DNA from 3 places in the Streptomyces sp. NPDC058662 genome. Region 1 is predicted to be linked to each of the others. Evidence: riboswitches for the same ligand, from Rfam matches in the RefSeq annotation. Region 1 holds a riboswitch; each other region holds the start of a gene.
What was found. Region 1 has a riboswitch for thiamine pyrophosphate ahead of ACFWUQ_RS17755 (thiamine ABC transporter substrate binding subunit). Riboswitches for the same ligand answer to the same signal wherever they lie in the genome.

Region 1 (4,087 bases):
TGCCACCCGGCGCCGGTCTTGAGCCCGCGCCCGACGATCGCGGCGACGGGCCACGCGAAGAACAGCCCGAAGAAGGCGAGGGGCAGCGCCATCAGGGCGAGGCGCGCGGCGGTCGCCCGCCCGGCCTCGCCCGATGCGGGCGCGGCGCCCCCCGGCGCCGCGCCCGGGTCCTCGGTCCCGCCTACTTCACGACGAGCGAGGTCCACGCCTTGACCCACTGCTCACGGTTCTGGGCGATGGCGTCCGGAGCGACGTTCTCCGGCTTGTCGATCACCACACCGTGCTTCGTGAAGATCTCCGGCAGCACCGCGTTCGCCGTCACCGGGTTCACGAACATCTGGAGCGGCATGTCCTCCTGGAACTTCTTGCTGATCAGGAAGTCCAGCAGGGCCTTGCCGCCCTCCGGGTTACCCGCGCCCGCCAGCAGGCCCGCGAACTCGACCTGGCGGAAGCAGGTGCCGGTGGCGACGCCCGTCGGGGCCTCGGCCGGCTGCGGCTCGCCGTACAGCACCTCGACCGGCGGGCTGGAGGCGTAGGAGACGACCAGGGGCCGGTCCCCCTTGGCCTTCCTGCCGCCCGCGGAGCCGGAGAAGCGCTCGTTGTAGGCCTGCTCCCAGCCGTCGACGACCTCGACGCCATTGGCCTTGAGCGCGGTCCAGTAGTCCTTCCAGCCGGCCTCGCCGTACTTGCCGACGGAGGCGAGCAGGAATCCGAGGCCGGGCGAGGAGGTCGCGGCGTTCTCGGTGACGAGCAGGTTCTTGTACTCCGGCTTGACCAGGTCGTCCAGCGTCTGCGGCGGGGCGAGCTTCCGGTCGGCGAAGTACTGCTTGTCGTAGTTGACGCAGATGTCGCCGGAGTCGACCGGGGTGACCCGGTGCTGCTTGTCGAGGTGGTACTCCGGCTTGACCTCGCCCAGCCCCTCGGCCTCGTACGGGGTGAAGATCCCGTTGTCGAGGGCGCGCGAGAGCAGGGTGTTGTCCACGCCGAAGAACACGTCGCCGCGCGGGGACCCCTTGGTGAGGATCTCCTGGTTCAGCGCCGTGCCCGCGTCCCCGGACTTCAGGACCTTGACGGTGTAGCCGCTCGCCTGCTCGAACTCCTTGAGGACCGTGTCGGTGGCGTTGAAGGAGTCGTGGGAGACCAGGGTGACGGTCTTGGACTTCGGGGCGTCGCTCCCGCCCGCCGGCTTGTCCTTGGCGTCGCCGCCGCAGGCGCTGAGCGTCGTGACGCCCAGCGCGGCCGCGAGCGCGGCGCCCGCGATCTTCTTGGTGGTGCTCACTGGTGATTCCTCCTGGGATGTCCAGGAGAAGACGCGGCCCCGCCCGGCGCTCTGGTATGAGCGGACGCCGGGCAGGGCGCAACAGCTTGAGTGATGACCGAACTTCCTACCCCGAATGACCGGGGCGAGGTTCAGAGGGTCTGCGGTGACGGTTACCGCACTCTCAGCGCTGTGGCGCTCCCCTGTCGGAATATGCAATTGGTTCGGCCACAGGGTACCCCGTGGCCGAATCGGGACGGCCCGAGCCGGAACCTAACGCTCCGAGGCGGCCAGCTGACCGCACGCGCCGTCGATCTCCTGGCCGCGGGTGTCCCGTACGGTGACGGGCACGCCGTGCCGGGCGATGGCCTCGACGAAGGCCTTCTCGTCCTCGGGGCGCGAGGCGGTCCACTTAGAGCCCGGCGTCGGGTTCAGCGGGATCAGGTTGACGTGTACGCGCTTGCCCTTGAGCAGCTTGCCCAGCAGGTCGCCGCGCCAGGCCTGGTCGTTGATGTCACGGATCAGGGCGTACTCGATGGAGATCCGGCGGCCGGACTTCTCGGCGTACTCCCAGGCCGCCCCGAGCACCTCGCGGACGTTCCAGCGGGTGTTCACGGGGACCAGGGTGTCGCGCAGCTCGTCGTCGGGCGCGTGCAGCGAGACGGCGAGACGGCACTTGAAGCCCTCGTCGGCGAACCGCAGCATCGCCGGGACCAGGCCGACCGTGGAGACGGTGATGCCGCGCTGCGACAGGCCCAGGCCGTCGGGCTCCGGGTCCGTGAGGCGGCGGATGGCGCCGACCACGCGGTTGTAGTTGGCGAGCGGCTCGCCCATGCCCATGAAGACGATGTTCGACAGGCGGGCGGGGCCGCCCGGGACCTCGCCGTCACGCAGGGCGCGCATGCCGTCGACGATCTGGTGCACGATCTCGGCGGTGGACAGGTTGCGGTCCAGACCGGCCTGGCCGGTGGCGCAGAACGGGCAGTTCATACCGCAGCCGGCCTGCGAGGAGATGCACATGGTGACCCGGTCCGGGTAGCGCATCAGCACGGACTCGACGAGCGTGCCGTCGTGCAGCTTCCACAGGGTCTTGCGGGTGGTGTCGTCGTCGCAGCTGATGTGGCGCAGGACGTTCATCAGGTCCGGAAGGAGCTCCTGCTGGAGCTTCTCGCGGGAGGCCGCGGGGATGTCCGTCCACTCGGCCGGGTCGTGCGCGTAGCGCGCGAAGTAGTGCTGGGAGAGCTGCTTGGCCCGGAAGGGCTTCTCGCCGATCGCGGCGACCGCCTCGCGGCGCTCCTCCGGCGTGAGGTCGGCGAGGTGCCGGGGCGGCTTCTTGGCCCCGCGCGGGGCGACGAAGGTGAGCTCTCCCGGAACAGGGCGGGCCATGGCAGGTACTCCTCGTAAGACGAAAGGCGCGCCGCAGAAGCAGCGCGCCCTTCAAGAGTAACCGTTTGGGCGGAATCAGCCCGTGCCCACGAAGGCGGCCAGCAGCAGCCAGACCACGGGGGCCGTCGGCAGCAGGGAGTCCAGCCGGTCCATGATGCCGCCGTGTCCGGGCAGCAGGGTGCCCATGTCCTTGATCCCCAGGTCCCGCTTGATCATCGACTCGCCGAGGTCGCCCAGGGTGGCGCTGACCGCGACCGCGAGGCCCAGCACCAGGCCCTGCCACCAGGCGCCGCCGTCGATCAGGAACTCCATGCACAGGGCTCCGGCCGCCATCGCGAAGGCGACCGCGCCGAAGAGTCCCTCGCGGGTCTTGCCGGGACTGATGCGCGGCGCGAGCTTGGTCCTGCCGAACCGCCAGCCGACGGCGTACGCCCCGGTGTCGCTGACCACGGTCAGCACCAGGAAGGTGACCACCCGCTGCGGTCCGTCGTCGGCGGTGAGCAGCATCGTGACGAAGGTCGCCAGGAAGGGCACGTAGAACGCGGCGAAGACACCGGCGGTGACGTCCCTGAGGTAGTCCTCGGGCGGCTCTGTCATCCGCCACACCAGGACCGCCAGCGCGGTCAGCGCCATGGCGACCCAGGTGCCTTCGGCCCCCCGGACGTAGCCGGCGATGACCATGGCGGCGCCGCCGATCGCCAGCGGGACCAGCGGGGCCTTGATGTTCTTCTGCTCGTGGAGCCTGGAGGTGAGCTCCCACAGGCCCACGACGACCGCCACGACGACCACGCCGACGAAGACCGCCTTGACGACGAACAGCGACGCGAAGACCACCGCGCCCAGGCCGACGCCGACCCCTATGGCCGCGCGCAGGTCCCGTCCGGCGCGCTTCCTGGGCGGCGGTGGGGACGCGTCCTGCGGCTGCGGGGGCGGGGGGCTGGGCATGGGCTCCTGCGACGGCGTCTCGGCGCGGAAGAGGGGGCCGCCGTCCGCGGCGGCCCCCCGATCGCGTGCTTCCCGGTCGTCGAAGTCACGGCCGGCGGCATCGGGCACGATGGGCATGGGCCGAGTGTGCGGGCCCACCCGCGCATCGTATGCGGGACCCGCCGGAACCGGCTCCGGCTGCCAGGAAGTGTCGTTCATCAGACTTCGAGGAGCTCGGCTTCCTTGTGCTTGAGGAGCTCGTCCACCTGCGTGACGTACTTCGCGGTGGTGTCGTCGAGCTCCTTCTCCGCGCGGCGCACCTCGTCCTCGCCGGCCTCCTTGTCCTTGACGAGCTTGTCAAGGGCGTCCTTCGCCTTGCGGCGGATGGAGCGGATGGAGACCTTGGAGTCCTCGGCCTTGTTCTTGGCGACCTTGATGTACTCCTTGCGGCGGTCCTGCGTCAGCTCGGGGAAGGTCACCCGGATGATGCTGCCGTCGTTGCTGGGGTTGACGCCCAGG
Region 2 (4,087 bases), on a different contig from region 1:
GCTGCAGGTCGGCGGTGACCGGGCCCTGTTCCGCGTCAGCGCGGCTCCGCTCGTCGCCTTCCTCGACCGGACCGACCGGCTGGTCCCGCTCGGTCAGGAGCGTGACCTCGGGGACTTCGAGGAGAACCTCGACGAGGCGCTCGGCAAGATCCTCTCCGGGTCCCGGCAGAACGAGCAGAACGCCGGCTGACCCGGCCGGTCCCTCAGCGCTTGCGTCGCCGCCGACCCCGGCCGCCGCGGGCCGGCCCGGAGGCCCCGGCTCCCGCCCCGGCCCCGGCCCCGGTCGCGGATCCGGGCCGGTCGGCGGACACGACCAGCGCGGCCAGTGCCGTGGTGACGGGTACCGAGGCCACCAGTCCGATCGAGCCGACGAGGGTGCGTACGATCTCCGCCGCGACCAGTTCGCTGTTGGCCACCGAACCCATGCTGCTGTTCGCGATCGAGAACAGCAGGAGCAGGGGGAGTGCGGCACCCGCGTAGGCCAGCACCAGCGTGTTGACCACCGAGGCGATGTGGTCGCGGCCGATCCGGATACCCGCACGGTAGAGGCCCCGTGGCCCCATCTCCGGGTCGGCGTGGTGGAGCTCCCATACAGCCGAGGTCTGGGTGACCGTCACGTCGTCGAGCACGCCCAGGGAGCCGATGATGACACCTGCGAGCAGCAAACCGCTCATGTCGATGTTCGGATAGAGCCCGTGGATCAGCCCGGTGTTGTCGTCCGTGTTGCCGCTGAGGAACGCCCAGTCGATGAACAGGGAGCCCAGCAGCCCGATCAGCAGCAGCGAGACGAGCGTGCCGATGACGGCGACCGAGGTGCGGGCGGTCAAGCCGTGGCACATGTAGAGCGCGATGAGCATGATGGCGCTCGCTCCGACGACCGCGACGACCAGGGGGTTCGAACCCTGCAGGATCGCGGGGAGGATGAAGAGCATCAGCACCCCGAAACTGACGACGAGCGCGATCAGCGCGAACAGCCCGCGCATCCGCCCGACGAGTACCACCACGACGGCGAAGATGCCGGCCAGGACCGCCATCGGGAACTTGCGGTTGACGTCGATGACGGAGTACTGGAGGTCGCGGGGGGCGTCCGGCGCGTAGGCCACCACCACCTCCTGGCCGTCGGCCAACTGCCGCGGTGCGCCCGGCTGCACGATCTCGACGAAGGTGCGGCCCCGGTCGGGACCCGTGCCGATCTCGACGGTGGCCTTCTTGCAGTCGCCGGTCTGCGCGGCCAGGGCCTCGCGGCCCTGGGGGGTGGAGTCGTCACCGGTGGGCGGCACCTGTGCGGCGTTCACCGATGCGCAGTCGACGCGTTCCAGTGAGACGACCCGCGCCTGCTGGGTCTGCCGGTCGAATCCCACACCCGTGCGCTCGTGCCCGGGCGCGCCGCCCGGCCAGAGCACCACCATGCCGACGAAGACGGCGGTGGCGAAGGGGATGAGCACGGCGGCGATGACCCTGCGCAGATGCTTCGAGACAGGGGTGGCCGGGCCGTGGCTGTGGCTGTGCGCATGCCCGGACGCGGGCCCGGGACCGGAGTGCGCGTGGCCGGTAGGGCCAGTGGGCTCTGTGGGTTCGTTGGGGGGCTGCGGCGAGGACGTCACCAGCAGATCATCGCAAGAGATGAGGGGGCCCACTGTTCAGCACGCCACAGATGACGCTAGCGTGGGGGCACCTTTGCACAACGCGGGAGCTCGGAGCACCGGGCTGAGAGGACGCTGATCACCGTAGGCGCATCACAGATGCGTACGGGAAGAGGCTGCGTCGACCGCCGAACCTGTTACCGGGTAATGCCGGCGTAGGGAGATAGGTCTCATGACCATTCAGGACGCACGCACGCCTGCCGTCAGCCAGGACGCCGACGGCCGGACTGAGCGCCAGCCGGGCTGGCACAAGGGGTACGTGGCGGGCTCCCGCCCCGACATCCGGGTGCCGGTCCGCCAGGTACACCTCACCAACGGCAAGGACGTGACGCTGTACGACACGTCCGGGCCGTACACCGACCCGCAGATCGAGACCGACGTGCGCCGCGGTCTGGCGCCGCTGCGCGAGAACTGGATCATCGGCCGCGGGGACACCGAGGAGTACGCGGGCCGTCCCGCGCGCCCCGAGGACGACGGCATCAAGCACACCTCGCCGCGCGGTGGCCTCAAGAACCTCGACGCGGTCTTCCCGGGCCGCCCCCGCCAGCCCCGCCGGGGCCGCGGCGGCGTGGCCGTCACCCAGCTCGCGTACGCCCGCCGCGGTGAGGTCACCCCGGAGATGGAGTACGTCGCGATCCGCGAGAACGTCTCCCCCGAGGTGGTCCGCGAGGAGATCGCCGCGGGTCGCGCGGTGCTCCCGGCGAACGTGAACCACCCGGAGATCGAGCCGATGATCATCGGCAAGCGCTTCCTGGTGAAGGTCAACGCCAACATCGGCAACTCCGCGGTCACCTCCTCCATCGAGGAGGAGGTCGACAAGATGACCTGGGCGACCAAGTGGGGCGCCGACACGGTCATGGACCTCTCGACGGGCCGCAACATCCACACCACCCGCGAGTGGGTGCTGCGCAACTCCCCCGTCCCGATCGGGACCGTGCCGCTCTACCAGGCACTGGAGAAGGTCGACGGCCGCGCCGAGGACCTGACCTGGGAGATCTACAAGGACACGGTCATCGAGCAGGCCGAACAGGGCGTCGACTACATGACCGTCCACGCCGGCGTGCTCCTGCCCTACGTCCCGCTGACCGCCCGCCGCAAGACCGGCATCGTCTCGCGCGGCGGCTCGATCATGGCCGCCTGGTGCCTCGCGCACCACAAGGAGAACTTCCTCTACACGAACTTCGAGGAGCTCTGCGACATCCTCGCGACGTACGACGTCACGTACTCGCTCGGCGACGGCCTGCGCCCCGGTTCTATCGCGGACGCCAACGACGCGGCCCAGTTCGCCGAGCTGAAGACGCTGGGCGAGCTCAACACCATCGCCAAGCGGCACAACGTCCAGACGATGATCGAGGGCCCGGGCCACGTCCCGATGCACAAGATCAAGGAGAACATCGACCTCCAGCAGGAGATCTGCGAGGAGGCGCCGTTCTACACGCTCGGCCCGCTGACCACGGACGTCGCACCCGCGTACGACCACATCACCTCGGGCATCGGCGCCGCGATGATCGCCTGGTGGGGTACCGCCATGCTCTGCTACGTGACGCCCAAGGAGCACCTGGGCCTGCCCAACCGCGACGACGTGAAGACCGGCGTCATCACCTACAAGATCGCGGCCCACGCGGCGGACCTGGCCAAGGGCCACCCCGGCGCCCAGGAATGGGACGACGCCCTGTCGGACGCGCGGTTCGAGTTCCGCTGGGAGGACCAGTTCAATCTGGCCCTCGATCCGGACACGGCCCGCGAGTTCCACGACGAGACGCTGCCGGCGGAGCCGGCGAAGACCGCGCACTTCTGCTCCATGTGCGGTCCCAAGTTCTGCTCGATGAAGATCTCCCAGGACATCCGGCGCGAGCACGGCGGTGACCTGAAGGCTGAGGAGATCCAGGCGGGGATGGCGGAGAAGTCCGCCGAGTTCGCTGCCTCGGGCAGCCGTGTCTACCTGCCGCTGGCCGACTGACGCACCGCTCGTCAGGCGTCGCTCCCCGATCCGGCGGTCGGGGAGCGGCGCCTTCCGGCGCTCGCCCCGGCCTGCGGGCGCATCCCCGTGAGAGCGAAGGGCATCCGCGGATGTCTCGGGATGTTTCACGTGAAACATCCGCTTCCCGTGCCGGTGCTACTCGGGCTGCGGCTTCGGTCCGCCGAAGTCCGGGCTCGTGAAGTCCGGTGAGCTGTAACCCGGCCCGGGCCCCTCCGACGGGGAGCCCGGGCTGGTGAAGTCGGGCGCGGTGTAGCCGAGGCTGGGGATACGGCCGCCGCGTCGGTGAGGCTCCCCGGGACCCTGTCCGGCGCTCGGGTCGGCCAGGGCGTCGCGCAGGAACGGCATGATGCCGCGCTCCAGTACCGCGTTGCGCCAGGCCTCGCGGGCCCGCGCGACCTCGTCGGGTATCGCCTCCGTCTCGTCCGCCACCACCTCGGTGGAGCTGTTGCGCAGGGCCGTCATC
Region 3 (4,087 bases), on a different contig from region 1:
CGTTCCAGAGGTTGCGCTCGCCCTTCTCCGTCTTCGGTGCCCAGAACTCGAAGGAGTACGAGCGGCCGGACGCGAGGAGGTCTCGGACCGTGTGCGCGCGGTCCGACCAGGTGGAAGCGGTACCAAAGGCCATACGGGCAGGTTAGACGCGGCTCGGCGGACACCGAAGCGGTGTCCGCCTTTTGGACATGTTTTTGGACACCGGTCAGGCCAGGGCGAGCCGGGTGCGGACGCGCTCGGCCATCTCGGCCGCGGCGGCCCCGGGGTCGGCCGCCTCGGTGAGCGCGCGTACGACGACCACGCGTGTGGCGCCGGCGTCGAGCACCTCGTCCAGATTCGTGCGGTCGATGCCGCCGATGGCGAACCAGGGCCGGTCCTGCGCCAGGGAGGCCGCGTACCGGACGAGCCCGAGGCCGGGTGCGAAGCGGCCGGGCTTGGTGGGGGTGGGCCAGCAGGGGCCGGTGCAGAAGTAGTCCACCCCGGGCTCGGCGGCGGCGGCGTCGACCTCGGCCTCCGCGTGGCAGGAGCGGCCCACGATCACCCGCTCGCCGAGGACGGCGCGGGCGGCGGGGACGGGGAGGTCGCCCTGACCCAGGTGCAGCACGTCGGAGCCGATGGCGTGGGCGACGTCGGCGCGGTCGTTCACGGCCAGCAGCTTGCCGTGCCGGCGGGCGGCCTCGGCGAACACCTGGAGGTGTTCGAGCTCCTCGCCGGCCTCCATCCCCTTGTCGCGGAGCTGGACGATGTCCACGCCGCCGGACAGGACGGCGTCGAGGAACTCCGGAAGGTCACCCTGCCGCTTGCGGGCGTCCGTGCAGAGGTAGAGCCGGGCGTCGGACAGCAGCATGGGTGTACCCCCCGTGATGGAGCGGTGCACGGGCCGGTGCGGCCCGCGCACCGCGGTGGAGCGGATTGCGGATCAGGTCACAGGGCGAGCGCCTGAGCGCGGCGCTTCACCTCCGTGCCGCGATTCTCGCTCAGCGCCTCGGCGGGCGTGCCGGGCAGGGTCGGGTCCGCGGTGAAGAGCCACTCCAGGATCTCCTCGTCGGAGAAGCCGTCGTCGCGCAGCACGGTCAGCAGACCGACCAGGCCCTTGACGACCTTGTCGCCGTCGATGAAGGGGGCCGGTACCTGCAGGGAGCGGTTCTCGCCCCGGCGTACGGCGATCAGCTGCCCTTCCTTGACCATCTGGCGGACCCGGGTCACCTCGATGTGGAGCATCTCCGCGATGTCGGGGAGGTACAGCCAGTCGGGGACGAGGGAATCGATCTTTGCGTCAATCTCGGTCACAGGCACAAGCCTGCCATCTCGGCCCGGCCGCCGGTACCTGGGCGGCCCCGTCCGGGTCGCGGAGCCCGGGCGGGGCCGGATCCCCGGCCGTCCCCCGGGCCCGGCCGGCCGCCCCTCGGCTCCGCCCGGCCGTCAGAGGGCGGCCGATTTCAGCGGGGTCGCGGGGTCCGCCGCCCTGGCCGGGTCGAGGGGGGCCGCCGTCTCGATGAGCCTGCGGCCCTGGGCCAGGTCCCGGGGGCGGCCCACGGCCAGCACCGCCACCAGGGCCCCGTCCCGCAGCCAGCACACCGACCAGGCGGGCCCGGCCGGGTCGCCGCGCCACAGCAGGGTGTCGGCGTCCGCGTGGTGCCCGGCGTACTGCACGAAGCGCCCGAACTGCTCCGACCAGAAGTACGGCACGGGGTCGTAGGCGGCCGCCGGCTCCCCCGCCAGGATGTTCGCGGCGACCGCCTTGGGGCCCTGGAGGGCGTTGTCCCAGTGGTGCACGAGGAGCCGGGCCCCGTAGCGCGCGGAGGGGAAGGAGGCGCAGTCGCCGACCGCGTACACCCCGGGCACGGAGGTCCGCAGCCAGGCGTCGGCGGTGATCGAGCCGTCCGCGCCCAGGTCCACGCCGCTCCCGCGGAGCCAGTCGGTGGCGGGGCGGGCGCCGACGCCCACCACCACGGCGCCGGCCTCCAGCGCGCGTCCGTCCGCGAGCAGGACCTGTCCCTCCTCGATCCCGGCGACCTTCGCGCCGGTGAGGAGTTCGGCGCCCGCCTCCGCGTACCAGCGGGCCATGGGAGCGGCGACCTCGGCGGGCAGGGCTCCGGCCAGCACCCGGTCCGCGGCCTCCACGACGGTCACCGCGCAGCCCGCCTCCCGGGCGGCGGTGGCGAACTCGGCGCCGATCCAGCCCGCTCCGACGACCACCGTCCTGGGCCCCGCCGCCAGGACCGGCCGCAGCCGCGCGGCGTCGTCGAGGGTGCGCAGCAGGTGCACGCCGGGGACGCCCTCGGTGCCGGGGAGGGTCAGCGGCCGCGCGCCGGTGGCCAGGACGAGGACCCCGTACGGGACCGGGCCGGCCTCGGTGTCCAGTTCGCGGTCTTTGGCGCGCAGTGCGGTGACCTCCGTCCCGAGCCGGAGACCGATGCCGAGGTCCTCGAAGTCCACGTCGAAGGCGGAGTCCTCGGCCTTGCCGAGGAGCACCGCCTTGGACAGCGGGGGCCGGTCGTAGGGCTGGTGGGGTTCGGCGCCCAGGAGGGTCACGGGGCCGGTGAAGCCCCGCTCGCGCAGGGCGACCGCGGTCTGCACCCCGGCCATGCCGGCGCCGACGATCACGACGCCGCGCTGAGTCTGTTCCGTCTGCTCGCTCACGCCGCCAGCCTAATCACCTGACGATCTGTCAGGAACAGGTGCCGCCTTACCGGCCGTCCGCGCCGGGGTTAGTCTGGCTCCGTACCTATCGCGGGAGTCCGGGCGCACCGGGCTGAGAGGGAGGCTGGACGGCCTCCGACCGTACGAACCTGATCCGGGTCATGCCGGCGAAGGGAGGGGCTGGACGCCCATGCACTCATCCCGAAGGACAGGCTCCGACGTCCTCGTCATCGGGGGCGGGATCATCGGACTCGTCACCGCGTGGCGGGCGGCCCGGCACGGGCTGCGCACCGTTCTCGCCGACCCGGCCCCCGGCGGCGGCGCCGCCATGGTCGCGGCCGGCATGCTCGCCCCCGTCACCGAACTGCACTACGGCGAGGAGGCCCTGCTGGGGCTCGGCGTCGCCTCCGCCGCCCGCTACCCGGAATTCGCCGCCGAGCTCGCCGAGGCGAGCGGCGGCGCGGACATCGGCTACCGGGCCTGCGGCACCCTCGCCGTCGCCCTGGACTCCGACGACCGGCTCCACCTGCGCGAACTGCACGCCCTGCAGCGCCGCTGCGGCCTGGAGTCCGAGTGGCTCACCGGCCGCGAGTGCCGCCGCCTGGAGCCCATGCTCGCCCCGGGCGTCCGCGGCGGCCTGCGCGTCGACGGCGACCACCAGGTGGACCCGCGCCGGCTCGCGGCCGCCCTGCTGGCCGCCTGCGAGCGGTCCGGCGTCCTGATCCACCGGTCCGGCGCGGAACGGCTGCTCGTCACGGCCGACCGCGCGGCGGGCGCCCTGCTCGACGACGGCACGGAGGTGCGCGCGGGCCAGGTGGTCCTGGCCGCGGGCTCGCTCAGCGGCCGGCTGGCGGGCGTACCTCCGGAGGCGGCCGCCCCCGTACGGCCGGTCAAGGGCCAGGTACTGCGGCTCACCGTGCCGCCGGCGTACGCGCCGTTCCTGTCCCGGACCGTACGGGCGGTCGTGCGCGGCAGCCACGTCTACCTGGTGCCGCGCGAGAACGGCGAACTCGTTGTGGGGGCCACCAGCGAGGAGCTCGGCTGGGACACCACGGTCACGGCGGGCGGGGTCTACGAACTCCTGCGCGACGCCCACGAACTGGTCCCCGGCATCACCGAACTGCCCCTCACCGAGACCCGGGCCGGGCTGCGGCCGGGCTCCCCCGACAACGCCCCGCTGCTCGGCCCCACCGAGCTGCCGGGCCTGCACCTGGCCACCGGGCACTACCGCAACGGGGTCCTGCTCACCCCGCTCACCGGCGACGTACTGGCCGAGCTGCTGACCACCGGCGAACTGCCGGAGATCGCACGGCCCTTCACCCCCCGCCGGTTCTCCGCCGCACGTCAGGAGTCCTACGCATGACCATCTCCGTCAACGGCGAGCCGCGCGAGGTCGCGGCCGGCACCACCCTCGACACGGTGGTCGCCACCCTGACCGCGGCGC

Region 2: linked by a shared signal. The riboswitch ahead of thiC (phosphomethylpyrimidine synthase ThiC) and the one ahead of ACFWUQ_RS17755 (thiamine ABC transporter substrate binding subunit) in region 1 are both predicted to bind thiamine pyrophosphate.
Region 3: linked by a shared signal. The riboswitch ahead of thiO (glycine oxidase ThiO) and the one ahead of ACFWUQ_RS17755 (thiamine ABC transporter substrate binding subunit) in region 1 are both predicted to bind thiamine pyrophosphate.

The regions. Positions count from the first base shown of each region.
Region 1 is NZ_JBHXRU010000045.1:17,114-21,200, reverse strand. It holds gene ACFWUQ_RS17760 (ABC transporter permease) at 1-92, opposite strand, end outside; gene ACFWUQ_RS17755 (thiamine ABC transporter substrate binding subunit) at 182-1,279, opposite strand; TPP riboswitch at 1,365-1,473, opposite strand; gene rlmN (23S rRNA (adenine(2503)-C(2))-methyltransferase RlmN) at 1,532-2,644, opposite strand; gene ACFWUQ_RS17745 (phosphatidate cytidylyltransferase) at 2,720-3,787, opposite strand; gene frr (ribosome recycling factor) at 3,787-4,087, opposite strand, start outside.
Region 2 is NZ_JBHXRU010000001.1:138,249-142,335, forward strand. It holds gene ACFWUQ_RS00670 (SsgA family sporulation/cell division regulator) at 1-190, shown strand, start outside; gene ACFWUQ_RS00675 (YibE/F family protein) at 204-1,637, opposite strand; TPP riboswitch at 1,677-1,822, shown strand; gene thiC (phosphomethylpyrimidine synthase ThiC) at 1,816-3,603, shown strand; gene ACFWUQ_RS00685 (hypothetical protein) at 3,760-4,087, opposite strand, start outside.
Region 3 is NZ_JBHXRU010000074.1:10,164-14,250, forward strand. It holds gene metF (methylenetetrahydrofolate reductase [NAD(P)H]) at 1-133, opposite strand, end outside; gene thiE (thiamine phosphate synthase) at 206-847, opposite strand; gene ACFWUQ_RS22980 (Rv2175c family DNA-binding protein) at 925-1,290, opposite strand; gene ACFWUQ_RS22985 (NAD(P)/FAD-dependent oxidoreductase) at 1,423-2,643, opposite strand; TPP riboswitch at 2,724-2,836, shown strand; gene thiO (glycine oxidase ThiO) at 2,834-4,006, shown strand; gene thiS (sulfur carrier protein ThiS) at 4,003-4,087, shown strand, end outside.